DNA from 2 places in the Mesorhizobium sp. P2_F7 genome. Region 2 is predicted to be linked to the other one. Evidence: riboswitches for the same ligand, from Rfam matches in the RefSeq annotation. Region 2 holds a riboswitch; the other holds the start of a gene.
The links. Region 2 has a riboswitch for S-adenosylmethionine ahead of metX (homoserine O-acetyltransferase MetX). Riboswitches for the same ligand answer to the same signal wherever they lie in the genome.
Positions count from the first base shown of each region.

Region 1: it holds a riboswitch for S-adenosylmethionine, as region 2 does, so the genes downstream of both, AC1DZ8_RS01260 (O-succinylhomoserine sulfhydrylase) here and metX (homoserine O-acetyltransferase MetX) in region 2, are expected to answer to the same signal.

Region 1 covers NZ_JBFUFA010000001.1:266,532-272,616, forward strand. Annotated here, with positions in the region: gene araD1 (AraD1 family protein) at 1-345, shown strand, start outside; gene AC1DZ8_RS01250 (ABC transporter substrate-binding protein) at 522-1,292, opposite strand; gene AC1DZ8_RS01255 (2'-deoxycytidine 5'-triphosphate deaminase) at 1,393-2,517, opposite strand; SAM riboswitch at 2,627-2,704, shown strand; gene AC1DZ8_RS01260 (O-succinylhomoserine sulfhydrylase) at 2,762-3,952, shown strand; gene AC1DZ8_RS01265 (ceramide glucosyltransferase) at 3,992-5,146, opposite strand; gene apaG (Co2+/Mg2+ efflux protein ApaG) at 5,355-5,747, shown strand; gene AC1DZ8_RS01275 (Hsp33 family molecular chaperone) at 5,967-6,085, opposite strand, start outside.
Region 2 covers NZ_JBFUFA010000002.1:672,717-678,801, reverse strand. Annotated here, with positions in the region: gene AC1DZ8_RS08680 (sugar kinase) at 1-902, shown strand, start outside; gene AC1DZ8_RS08675 (prephenate/arogenate dehydrogenase family protein) at 910-1,845, opposite strand; gene hisC (histidinol-phosphate transaminase) at 1,850-2,959, opposite strand; SAM riboswitch at 3,094-3,171, shown strand; gene metX (homoserine O-acetyltransferase MetX) at 3,232-4,401, shown strand; gene metW (methionine biosynthesis protein MetW) at 4,460-5,074, shown strand; gene AC1DZ8_RS08655 (DUF1330 domain-containing protein) at 5,083-5,403, opposite strand; gene AC1DZ8_RS08650 (glycosyltransferase family 2 protein) at 5,683-6,085, shown strand, end outside.

The DNA.
Region 1 (6,085 bases), on a different contig from region 2:
TTCGGGCCGGAGATCCTGATCGGCGACCTGCCGGCCGACATCAGGGGCTCATCGCGAATCTATCGCGACAGCAATCTTTTGTGGGAAAAGCCGTTCCTGTCGGGCGAAGCGAACATGTCGCACACCATCGCCAATCTCGAGCACCACCACTTCAAATACTCGGCCTTCCGTCAGCCGGGCGACGTGCATGTGCACATGTTCGGCACGGCGACGCTGTCGTTTGCCGATGGGATCAGGACGCAGGCCGGCGATGTCTTCGAGATCGAAGCCGGGGATTTCGGCCTGCCGCTGCGCAACCCGCTGGAGATCGAGCAGCCGGTGAAGGTGGCGGTGAAGGCGTTGTAGAAAGGGTGATCTCCCCCCTTGCGGGGGAGATGTCGCCGAAGGCGACAGAGGGGGTCATAGCGCGTGAAGCGCCGACGTCTTCCGCGGCCCAGAGGGCGCTGGCGTTCTACGCGCAGCGACCCCCTCTGGCCTGCCGGCCATCTCCCCCTCAAGGGGGGAGATGGCAGCTTCACCCCTCAATAAATATCAAAATCGAAATACTTCGCCTGGATCTTCTTGTACGTGCCGTCGGCAACAATCGCGTCGATCGCCGCGTTGAGCTTGTCGCGTAGCGCCGTGTCTTCCAGGCGCACGGCAATGCCGGCCTGCGTCTCGGTGCCCTTAACGTCGCCGACCAGCTTGCAGCAGCCGTCGCTCGCCTTCTTCAGCCAGTCCATCAGCACGAATTTGTCCGAAATCACCGCATCGAGGCGGCCATTCTGCAGGTCGGTGATCGCCTCTTCCTGGGTCGGGTAAAGTTTTGCCTCCGCACCGGCCTTGCCGTAGGCATTCTGGGCGTAGTCGGCCTGGGTCGTCGAGGCCTGCGCGCCCACCGTCTTGCCGGCGAGGGCTGCCGGTTCGGTGGAGGTGAGGTCGCTGTCCTTCGGCGCCACCAGCGCCAGCGGCGTGGTGTAGTATTTGTTGGTGAAGGCGACCTGTTTCTTGCGCTCCTCGGTGATGCTCATCGACGCGATGATGGCGTCGAACTTCTTCGCCTGCAGCGCCGGGATGATGCCGTCCCAGTCCTGGGTGACGATCTCGCACTCGACCTTCATTTGCGCGCACAGCGCATTGGCAATGTCGATGTCGAAGCCTTCGACCTTGCCGTCAGACGTAATGGTGTTGAAGGGCGGATAGGCGCCCTCGGTGCCGATCTTCAACTTCTCCTGCGCCTGCGCCAGCGATCCGGCCGCCATCACCAGCATGGCAGCGCTCGCTGCCGACATGATCCATCTTGAAATCTGCATTTTTGGTTCCCCTTGCGCGCCGGTCTCTTGCCGGTCACCGAAAGGCAGCCAAGCATGGTGAGCCGATGCAGGCAAGTATTTTGCCCGCCGGTGATCGAGGTCAGCCGGCGGTGCGGAAATGCTTGGAGAGTTTCAGGCCTTGCGCCTGGTAGTTGGAACCGAGATCGGTCCCGTAGAGCGCCTGCGGCCGCTTCAGCATGTGTTCGTAGACCAGCCGGCCAACGATCTGGCCATGGTCGAGGATAAACGGCACTTCGTGGCTGCGCACTTCGAGCACCGCCCGGCTGCCCGTGCCGCCGACGGCTGAATGGCCAAAACCCGGGTCGAAGAAGCCGGCATAGTGGACGCGGAATTCGCCGACCAGCGGATCGAAGGGCGTCATCTCGGCGGCGTAGAGCGGCGGCACGTGCACCGCCTCACGGCTGACCAGAATGTAGAATTCGTCGGGATCGAGCACCAGTTCGCCGGCGCCGCTCTTGTAGAGCGGCTCCCAGAAATCGACGGCATCCTGCGCGGCGCGCTTGTCGACGTCGACCAGGCCGGTGTGATGCTTGCCGCGATAGCCGACCAGGCCGTTCTGATCGCCATCGAGGTCGATGGACAGCGCAATGCCGCCGCCGGAAATGTTGGGCGGCTCGGTGGCCACCAGCATTTCGGCCCGGTGCAATTCGTTCAGCTCTGCCTCCGACAGCAAAGCATTGCCGGTGCGGAAGCGGATCTGCGACAGCCGCGAGCCGGCGCGCACGACGATCGGAAAGGTGCGCGGGCTGACTTCGAGATAGAGCGGCCCGTGATAGCCGGCGGCGATCTTGTCGAACTCGTGGCCGCGGTCGGTCATCACCCGGGTGAAGATATCGAGCCGCCCAGTCGAACTCTTCGGATTGGCCGAGGCGGACACGTTTGCAGGCAGCGCCAGGCTTTCGAGCAGCGGCACGATGTAGACGCAGCCGGTTTCCAGCACCGCGCCATCGCTGAGATTGATCTCGTGCAGCTTCAGCCGGTCAAGCTTTTCCGACACCTTGTGGTTGGGGCCTGGCAGGAAGGACGCGCGCACGCGAAAAGCCTTGTCGCCGAGCCTGAGATCGAGGCTGGCCGGCTGGACCTGATCGGCGTCCAGCACGCGCGGCGACTTCAGCGCGCCGGACTGGAACAGCGCGGAAATGTCCTGATCGGGAAGAATGCCTGTCTGCCGCAAAGGCTGGCTCCACTCCAAGGCCGGTGACATGAGGCAGGTTCTTGCCGCAAAACCGCAGGACACTTTTGCGGAACCTGCCTTGGTACAAACCTCTTAATGAAGCCGGCAATTGACGCAAGCATGGCTGAGGTCTAAAGGGTCGTTATCCCGTGGTGATTTGGCCGGTCGGCTTGCAGCCACGTTAAACAAGTCGCTAAAGGACCGTCGGGCCGCAAGGCCGTATGGACCGGTTGCGACTTTCGCGGCCGGTTTTTTTGTGTCTGGAACAAAAGCGATGAGCACCAAGAAGCGTAACTGGAAGCCTCAGACCGCACTCGTGCACGGGGGAACGCTGCGTTCCCAGTTCGGCGAGACGTCGGAAGCGATGTACCTCACCCAGGGCTACGTCTATGAGACGGCACAGGCCGCCGAGGCCCGTTTCAAGGGCGAGGAGCCGGGCTTCATCTATTCGCGCTACGCCAACCCGACCGTCGACATGTTCGAAAAGCGCATGTGTGCGCTGGAAGGCGCCGAGGACGCGCGCGCCACGGCATCCGGCATGGCTGCGGTGACGGCGGCGCTGCTGTGCAGCGCCAGGGCCGGCGATCATATCGTGGCGGCGCGCGCGTTGTTCGGCTCCTGCCGCTGGGTGGTCGAGACGCTGGCGCCGAAATACGGCATCGAGGCGACGCTGGTCGACGGCACCGACATCGCCAATTGGGAAAAGGCGGTCAGGCCGAACACGAAACTGTTCTTCCTGGAAAGCCCGACCAACCCGACGCTGGAAGTGGTCGACATCGCCGCCGTCGCCTCGCTGGCCACCTCGATCGGCGCCAGGCTTATCGTCGACAACGTCTTTGCCACGCCCTTGCAGCAGAAGCCGCTGCAGCTCGGCGCTCACATCGTCGTCTACTCCGCGACCAAACACATTGACGGCCAGGGACGGTGTCTCGGCGGCATCATCCTGTCGGACAAGAAGTGGATCGACGAGAATTTGCACGACTACTTCCGCCACACCGGTCCGAGCCTCTCGCCCTTCAACGCCTGGACGCTGCTCAAGGGCCTGGAAACGCTGCCGGTGCGCGTGCGCCAGCAGACGGAAAGTGCCGGCAAGATCGCCGACTTCCTGGCCGGGCAGTCGCAGATCGCCCGCGTCATCTATCCCGGCCGCGCCGACCATCCGCAGGCCGACATCGTCAAGAAGCAGATGGCGGGCGGCTCGACGCTGATCTGCCTCGACGTCAAGGGCGGCAAGCAGGCGGCCTTCGCCTTGCAGAACGCGCTCGACATCGTGCTGATCTCCAACAATCTCGGTGACGCCAAGAGCCTGATCACCCATCCGGCGACGACGACGCACAAGAACCTCAGCGACGAGGCACGCGCCGAGCTCGGCATCGGACCGGGCACGCTCCGATTGTCGGTTGGTCTGGAGGATTCGGACGATCTGCTTGAGGACGTTGCGCAGGCGCTGAAGGCGGCGAAATAGCGGCCTGCTTCGGAAGCAAGGCAAAGGCCCGGGCGTTGATCAGGCGCTCGAGGAGGCCTCTTCCAGTTCCGTCATCGCCTTGGTGCGGATGACCATGGCATTGCCGCGCCATTCGACCGCGCCGCCGAGCCAACCGCGCGACCAGATGGCGGGAAGCATCACATCGCGCACGATCATTGCGGTGACGATGCGCGGCGACAGATACCAGCCCTTGGCCCAGGCAAGCAGGCATTCCGGCACATAGGCAAAGGCCAGGACGCCCAAAGCCGTGGTGGGCAGGCTGACGCCGGCGCTTGCCGCCGCCACCAGCGCCAGCAGCAGCGGCACCGCCACGCCGGTCAGGATTTCGGGCGTGTAGAACAGCGGGAAGGTGACGCGGCGCAGCCGCGACCAGCGCGTCTGGCGCGACCAGATCTCGGCGAACGTGCGCTGGCCGAGCGGCTGTTCGAAAGGCGAAGCAACGAGATTGACGCGCAGGCCGAGCCCATTAACCAGCTTGGTCGCGGCGGCATCCTCGGCGATCTCGGCAGCAAGCGCCTCGATGCCGCCATTGGCGTCGAGTATCGGCTTGTTCCACAGCATGCTCTTGCCCTGGGCAAAGCCGAGGCCCAGCGCCTCGCCGGCATATTGCCAGCGCGCCTGCAGCGTGTTGAGGAAAGCGCATTCGACCTCGGCCCAGAAACCATCCGGCCGCGAGCCGATCGGGGTCGAACAGACAAGCCCGGTGTCCGGCCGCCAGGCCGCCATCAGATGCTGGACGTAGTCGACAGGCATCAGCACGTTGGAATCGGCCAGGATGACCCAATTGTACTGCGCCGCCTGCCAGCCCTTGACGCAGTTGTTGAGCTTCGGGTTGGCGCTGACCCGGTCATCGCCGATGAGGAGCTGCGCCGGGATCTCGGGATGGCCGGCGATCGCGGCGTTGATGAGCTTGACCACGGGGTCTTCAGCATGAGCGACGCAGAAGATCAGCTCGTAGCGCGGCCAGCCGAGCGAGAAGGCGCGCTGCAGCGTCTCCTGCGTAAATGGCTCCACCCCGCGCGATGGCACGACGATCGAGACCGGCGGCGCCTTTCTCGCCGGCGGGGCAATCGGGCGCGGCCGCCTCAGGCTGAGCGAGGCGAGCACAATGCTGGCGAGATTGGAGAGAAGCAGGAGTGTCGAAAGCAGCGCTGCTATGACTGTCAGTTCCATCGAGATCTGGTCACTCCGGAAAAAAGCGGCCAGGAATGGCCGTTTTCAACAGTTCGACAGAGCGCTGAGTCGCCCGACACGGTTCATGCACACCATCATTGTCATGTGTCACTTAAATGACATTGTTGTTCGGCACCTGCGCATGAGGCCTAATGCGGGTGTACGGCAAGAGCGCCGACAGGTCCGTTGGTGTCGTTTGGAGCAGCCTATGTACCGCGCCGTCACGCGCAACATCGAAGTGCAGGTCAGACCGTTCTACCTGGAGGATCGTTCGGATCCGTCGGAGAACCGTTATGTCTGGGGCTATCAGGTGACGATCGACAACCAGTCGGACGAGTTCGTGCAGCTCATGTCGCGCTACTGGCACATCACCGACGGCAGCGGCCGGGTCGAGGAAGTGCGCGGCGCCGGCGTCGTCGGCGACCAGCCCGAGCTCAATCCCGGCGACAGCTATCAATACACGTCAGGCTGCCCGCTCTCGACGCCGTCGGGCTTCATGGTCGGACACTACACAATGCGCAACAAAAGGGGCGAGACGTTCGACATCGCTATTCCCGCGTTTTCGCTGGATCTGCCGGGGACGCGGCGAACGGTGAATTGAGAGGGCTTGGTTCCTCGCCCCCGCAAGGCGGGGGAGAGGTGGCCCGGCGAAGCCGGGACGGAGAGGGGGACGACCGTCGCGAAGCCAGAATCCGGTAAGGATCAGGCGCAAGACCTGCAACGTCAGCGAATTCCCGTCTGCAGCAAAGACCCCTCTCCGTCCCGGCTTCGCCGGGCCACTTCTCCCCACTTCGTGGGGCGAGGAATCGGAGTTTGACCCTTACTGGGCCGCGAATTCCGCCGGGTCGAAGTCGTACTGCTTCGAGCAGAACTCGCAGGCGACGTGGATGCCGCCATCCTCGGTCGAGTCCTTGATCTCCTGCGCGGAGAAGCCTTCGA
Region 2 (6,085 bases):
TAAGCGTTGGCGCGCTGACGCTGGACACCATTCTGCTCGTCGAAACCTTGCCCACGCATCAGGGCAAGTTCATCGCCTCGGACGGCGTTCAGATCGCTGCCGGCATGGCGACGAGTGCTGCCTGCGCGGCACGCCGTCTCGGCGCCGAAGTGTTTTTGTGGGCAAGTGCGGGTGACGATGCCGTCGGCGACCAGCTGCTGGCCGGCGTCGAAGCCGAGGGCGTCGATTGCAGCTTTGTCCGCCGCGTCAAAGGCGCACGCTCGGCACTGGCCTCGATCGTGGTCGACGCCCATGGCGAACGCATCATCGTGCCCTTCTACGACCCGAAGGCGCAGGCCGACCCCGGCGCGCTGCCCATAGCCGACCTCGCCGCCTTCGACGCCGTGCTGGTCGATGTGCGCTGGCCGGGTGCTGCCGCGCTCGCCTTGACCGCAGCGCGCGACGCCGGCCGTCCGGCGATCCTCGACGCCGACACCGCGCCGCTCGAAGTGCTGGAGCGTCTGTTGCCGCTGGCGTCGCACATCGTCGCGTCGGAGACGGCGGCCCGCATCGTCTGCGGCCACGCGCTCGACCCGGAAACCGCCTGCGCCGACCTTGCCAGCCGCACCGATGCCTTCGTCGCGGTCACCGGCGGCGCGGCGGGAAGCTGGTGGCATGACCGGTCGGCCGGCTGCGTGCGCCACATCGCTGCGCCGAAAATCAAGGCGGTCGACACGCTTGCTGCCGGCGACGTGTTCCACGGCGCCTTTGCCGTCGGGCTCGCCGAAGCCATGCCGATCGAGCAGGCCTTGCGCTTTGCCAGCGCCGCCGCCGCGCTCAAATGCCAGCGCTTCGGCGGCCGGCTGGGCGCGCCGGACCGGGCCGAGACAATGGCCATGGTTGCGGCGACCTGGCCTGGCTGAAGCAGGTTTAGCTCTTGGCTGGATGCTCCACCGCCTGGCGGCCGAAATCCGGCACGTCAATGTCCTGGCCGGCCTCGATGATCGAGCGGCGTACGGCGCGGGTGCGGGTGAACAGGTCGAACAGCTTGTCGCCGTCGCCCCAGCGGATCGCCCGCTGCAGGAAGGCCAGATCCTCCGAGAAGCGTGCCAGCATTTCGAGGATGGCATCCTTGTTGTGCAGGCACACGTCGCGCCACATGGTCGGATCGGAAGCGGCGAGACGGGTGAAGTCGCGAAAACCCGAGGCCGAATATTTGATGACTTCGGTCTTGGTCACCGATTCCAGATCGTCGGCGGTGCCGACGATGTTGTAGGCGATGATGTGCGGCAGATGCGAAACGATGGCCAGCGTCATGTCGTGATGCTGCGGGTCCATCGTGTCGATGTTGGAGCCGCAGCGCCGCCAGAACTCCGACAGCTTTTCCAGCGCGGCTGGATCGGTGCCCGGCAGCGGCGTGAAGATGCACCAGCGGTTTTCGAACAGCTCGGCAAAACCGGCATCGGGACCGGATTTTTCCGTACCCGCCAGCGGATGGCCCGGGATGAAATGAACGCCGTCCGGCACGTAAGGCTGCATCTGTGCAATCACCGAGGCCTTGGTCGAACCGACATCGGTGAGGATGGCGCCCTTTTTCAGCGCCGGTGCGATCTCCTGCGCCACCTCGCCCGACGATCCCACAGGCACCGAGACGATGATCAGATCGGCATCGCGAACCGCTTCCCTGGCGTCGGTGGTGTAGCTCTCGCCGAGACCGAGTTCCTTCGCCCGCGCCAGCGTGGTCGGGCTGCGCGTCGCGATGGCGACATGGCGGGCCAGGCCTTCGCGGCGGATGACGCGGGCCAGTGACGAGCCGATCAGGCCGATGCCGACCAGCGCGATCTTTTCAAACATCGGTGATGTCATTGGTTCAGCTTTTCAGGAATGTCGTGAGGGCGTCGATGACGCCGCGATTGGCTTCTTCGGTGCCGACGCTCATGCGCAGCGCGTTGGGAAACCCGTAGCCAGTAACCCGTCGCAAGATATAGCCGCGCTGGGTGAGATAATCGTCCGCCGCCTCCGCCGAATGCTTCTTGTCCTCAGGGAAATGGATGAGAACGAAATTGCCGACACTCGGCGTCACCCTGAGACCAAGCTTCGTCAGCTCTTCATTCAGCCAGGTCAGCCATGTCTCATTGTGCACCGCGCTGCGCTCGACATGGGCGCGGTCGCGGATGGCGGCAATGCCGGCCTCGATCGCCGTCGCATTGACGTTGAAAGGGCCGCGAATGCGGTTGATGGCATCGACGATGTGCAGCGGGCCATACATCCAGCCGATGCGCGCGCCGCCAAGGCCGAGCTTGGAGAAGGTGCGGGTCATGACCACATTCTGCGCGCTGCCCGCCAGCTCGATACCGGCCTCATAGTCATTGCGCCGCACATATTCGGCGTACGCCGCGTCCAGCACCAGAAGCACGTTGCCCGGCAGGGCAGCATGCAAACGCCGCACTTCCTGGAACGGCAAATAGGTGCCGGTCGGATTGTTGGGATTGGCGAGGAAGATGATTTTGGTTCGCGGCGTCACCGCAGCCAGGATCGCGTCGACATCGGCACGCTCGTCGGTTTCCTTCACCGCAACCGGCCTGGCGCCCGCCGACTGGATGTAGATCTTGTAGACCATGAAGGCGTGTTCGGTAAAAATCGCCTCGTCACCCGGCGCCAGGTAGGTCTGCGCCAGCAGGCCCAAAATCTCGTCCGAACCGTTGGAGCAGATGATGTTTGCCGGGTTGAGGCCGTGCACTTCGGCGATCGCCTCGCGCAGCCGCCTTGCGGTGCCGTCGGGATAGACATCCAGCCTGGCCGCGACTTCACGCGCGGCCTCGATTGCTTTCGGCGACGGGCCGAGCGGGTTCTCGTTCGACGACAGCTTATGGACCTTGGCGACGCCAGCCGGCGCCGTGCTCTTGCCCGGCACATAGGCTTCTATGTCCATGATGCCCGCGCGGGGCGTCGGCCGTGCCTTGTCCGCTGTCTTGTCCATGTCGCAAATCCGTCGAGAATGCCTCCGTCCGAAGGCCGCTGCGGAAATACAAGCCGTGGCCGCGAATGTCGAGAGGCGCCTGCGGCGGCAATAGCTTGCCGTTGACGCCAGGCCGCGCGAGTTCTAGAAGAACGTAACAGTCCCGTGGTGATTTGGCCGGTCGGCTTGCAGCCACGTTAAACAACTCGCTAAAGGGCCGTTTGCGTGACGTAACCGGCTTTGCGATCGCATTGCCGGTTTTTTATTGCCTGACGGCGGGCAAGGAGAGTCACATGATCGCGCTCCGCGCTGCAAAAACCAACAACGAGGCCGACAACCCGTCGAGCCCGGTGTTGCGTTTCGGCCCCGATAAGCCGCTGAAGCTCGACGCCGGCACGCTGTTGTCGCCGTTTCAGATCGCCTACCAAACCTACGGCACGCTGAACGACGCCCGCTCCAACGCCATTCTGGTCTGCCATGCGCTGACCGGCGACCAGCATGTCGCCAACACCAATCCGGTAACCGGCAAGCCCGGCTGGTGGGAAGTGCTGATCGGCCCCGGCAGGATCATCGACACCAACCGTTTCTTCGTCATCTGCTCCAACGTCATCGGCGGCTGTCTCGGCTCCACCGGCCCGGCCTCGACCAACCCGGCCACCGGCAAGCCCTACGGGCTCGACCTGCCAATCATCACCATCCGCGACATGGTGCGGGCGCAGCTAATGCTGGTCGACCATTTCGGCATCGAGAAGCTGTTTTGCGTCCTCGGCGGCTCGATGGGCGGCATGCAGGTGCTGGAATGGGCATCATGCTATTCCGAGCGCGTCTTCTCGGCGCTACCGATCGCCACCGGCGCACGCCATTCCTCGCAGAACATCGCCTTCCACGAGGTCGGCCGCCAGGCCGTCATGGCCGACCCGGATTGGCATGGCGGCAAGTATTTCGAGCATGGCGCGCGCCCGGAAAAAGGGCTGGCGGTGGCGCGCATGGCCGCCCACATCACCTATCTGTCGGAAGCCGCCTTGCACCGGAAGTTCGGACGCAATTTGCAGGACCGTGACGCGCTGACCTTCGGTTTCGACGCCGACTTCCAGATCGAGAGCTATCTGCGCCATCAGGGCATGACCTTCGTCGACCGCTTCGACGCCAACTCCTATCTCTACATGACCCGTTCGATGGATTATTTCGACCTCGCCGCCGACCATGGCGGCCGGCTGGCCGATGCCTTTGCCGGCACCAAGACGCGCTTTTGCCTGGTCTCCTTCACCTCGGATTGGCTGTTTCCGACCGAGGAGAGCCGCTCGATCGTGCATGCACTCAACGCCGCCGGCGCCTCCGTCTCTTTCGTCGAGATCGACACCGACCGCGGGCACGACGCCTTCCTGCTCGACGAGCCGGAACTGTTCGCCGCCATCAACGGCTTCATCGGCTCAGCTGCAAGGGCGAGAGGGCTCAGCGCATGACCCCGAAAAGTTGCAGACTTTTCGGACCGGGATCATGCGCCAGGCAAGAGGCAAAGCCATGAGCGTCAACCGCGCCCAGCGCGTCGACCTCGAAGTCGTCGCCGGCCTCATCCCGCCGCTCTCGCGGGTGCTCGACGTCGGCTCCGGCGACGGCCTGCTGCTCGAACTGTTGCAGGAGACCAAGCAGGTCGACGGCCGCGGGCTCGAACTGTCGCAGCGCGGCGTCAACGAATGTGTGGCACGCGGCCTCTCGGTCATCCAGGGCGATGCCGACACCGACCTCGAATTCTATCCCGACAAGGGTTTTGACTTCGTCGTCCTGTCGCAGACGCTGCAGGCAACCCGCAACCCGAAGCTGGTGCTCGACGAGCTGCTGAGGATCGGCAACCGAGCCATCGTCTCCTTCCCCAATTTCGGCCATTGGCGGGTGCGTCTGTCGCTGTTCTTCAAGGGTCGGATGCCGGTGACCGAGGACCTGCCCTATTCCTGGTACGACACGCCCAACATCCATTTCTGCACCATCCGCGACTTCGTCAACCTGGTCGAGGAGCTCGGCGCCTCGGTGGAGAAAGCTACCGCGCTCGACGGCAACGGCCAGAAGATCGGCCTGTCGATGCCATGGTGGTTCTGGAATTTCTTCGGCCAGCAGGCGGTGTTCTTGCTGAAGCGCTGAGGTTTCACCTATCCCAGCACGTCGGTTGCCTTGTGCGGGTGCCCGACACCCTCGGCGAGGACCACATCGGAGCAGGAATTGTCGGTCCGTAAGGCCAGGATCTCTCGATAGGCAGGCGAACTATACCAGCCGCGCGCATTCTCCTTGTCCTGAAACTCAATGACGATGAGATGCCCGGGCCATTCGTTCTCGAGCACCTCCATGTCGCCGCCATGGACAAGAAAGCGCCCGCCAAACGGCTCCAACGTGGCGTCGATCCGCTGCAGGTACTCGACAATCTGCGGGCCTATTGTGACTTGGCGCATATGGGCGACGGCGTAGGCGGTCATGGCTGAACTCCGTGTTCGATCGAAGCGCAAACCGGCTTCGTAGGCGCAATCTGGGGAAATGACGGCCATCGGTCGATTACGCCTGAGGTAATAGGAACGCGGATCAAGGCGACCCGCGAACCTACCCTGGAGCGCACGCTGCCCGAACCCGCGAGGGTGTTGCCATTGGAGCGCGGGGCCTGAAATTCGTTATTGCGGACGGATCGCCTCTCGCATCTTCTGATGACATAGGGACCTGTTCTTTGTAGCGTCGCCTGCCAACATGATGCTGAGCGGAGCATGGAACGGAAGAAGCAGACGTATTCGATTGTTGTCGAAATGGAAAACGCCAAGTACATCAACGAAGATGAGGTTGGCGTTTCGCTCACCGCTTTGGCGCGAGAGATCGGAAGGGCAACGACGGACGATCAATACGCCAGACCGGAGGTTATAATCGTTCACAACGGACAGGATACCGACACGCCGCTTCTCCAGCAACGAATCTGCGACCTTGTCCCGCGACTTGGCGCAGTTGCAAATCTGGTTTTCGGCGCTTGCACCGGTGGCCGGTACTACGAGGTCAAGAACAAAGGCGCCGAGTTGGCCACGGGCGACGTCGTCATTTTCACCGATTCTGACACGACGGTTGAGCACGGCTGGCTGTCGGCGCTCCTCAAACCGCTACAGGACCCGAAGACGACTG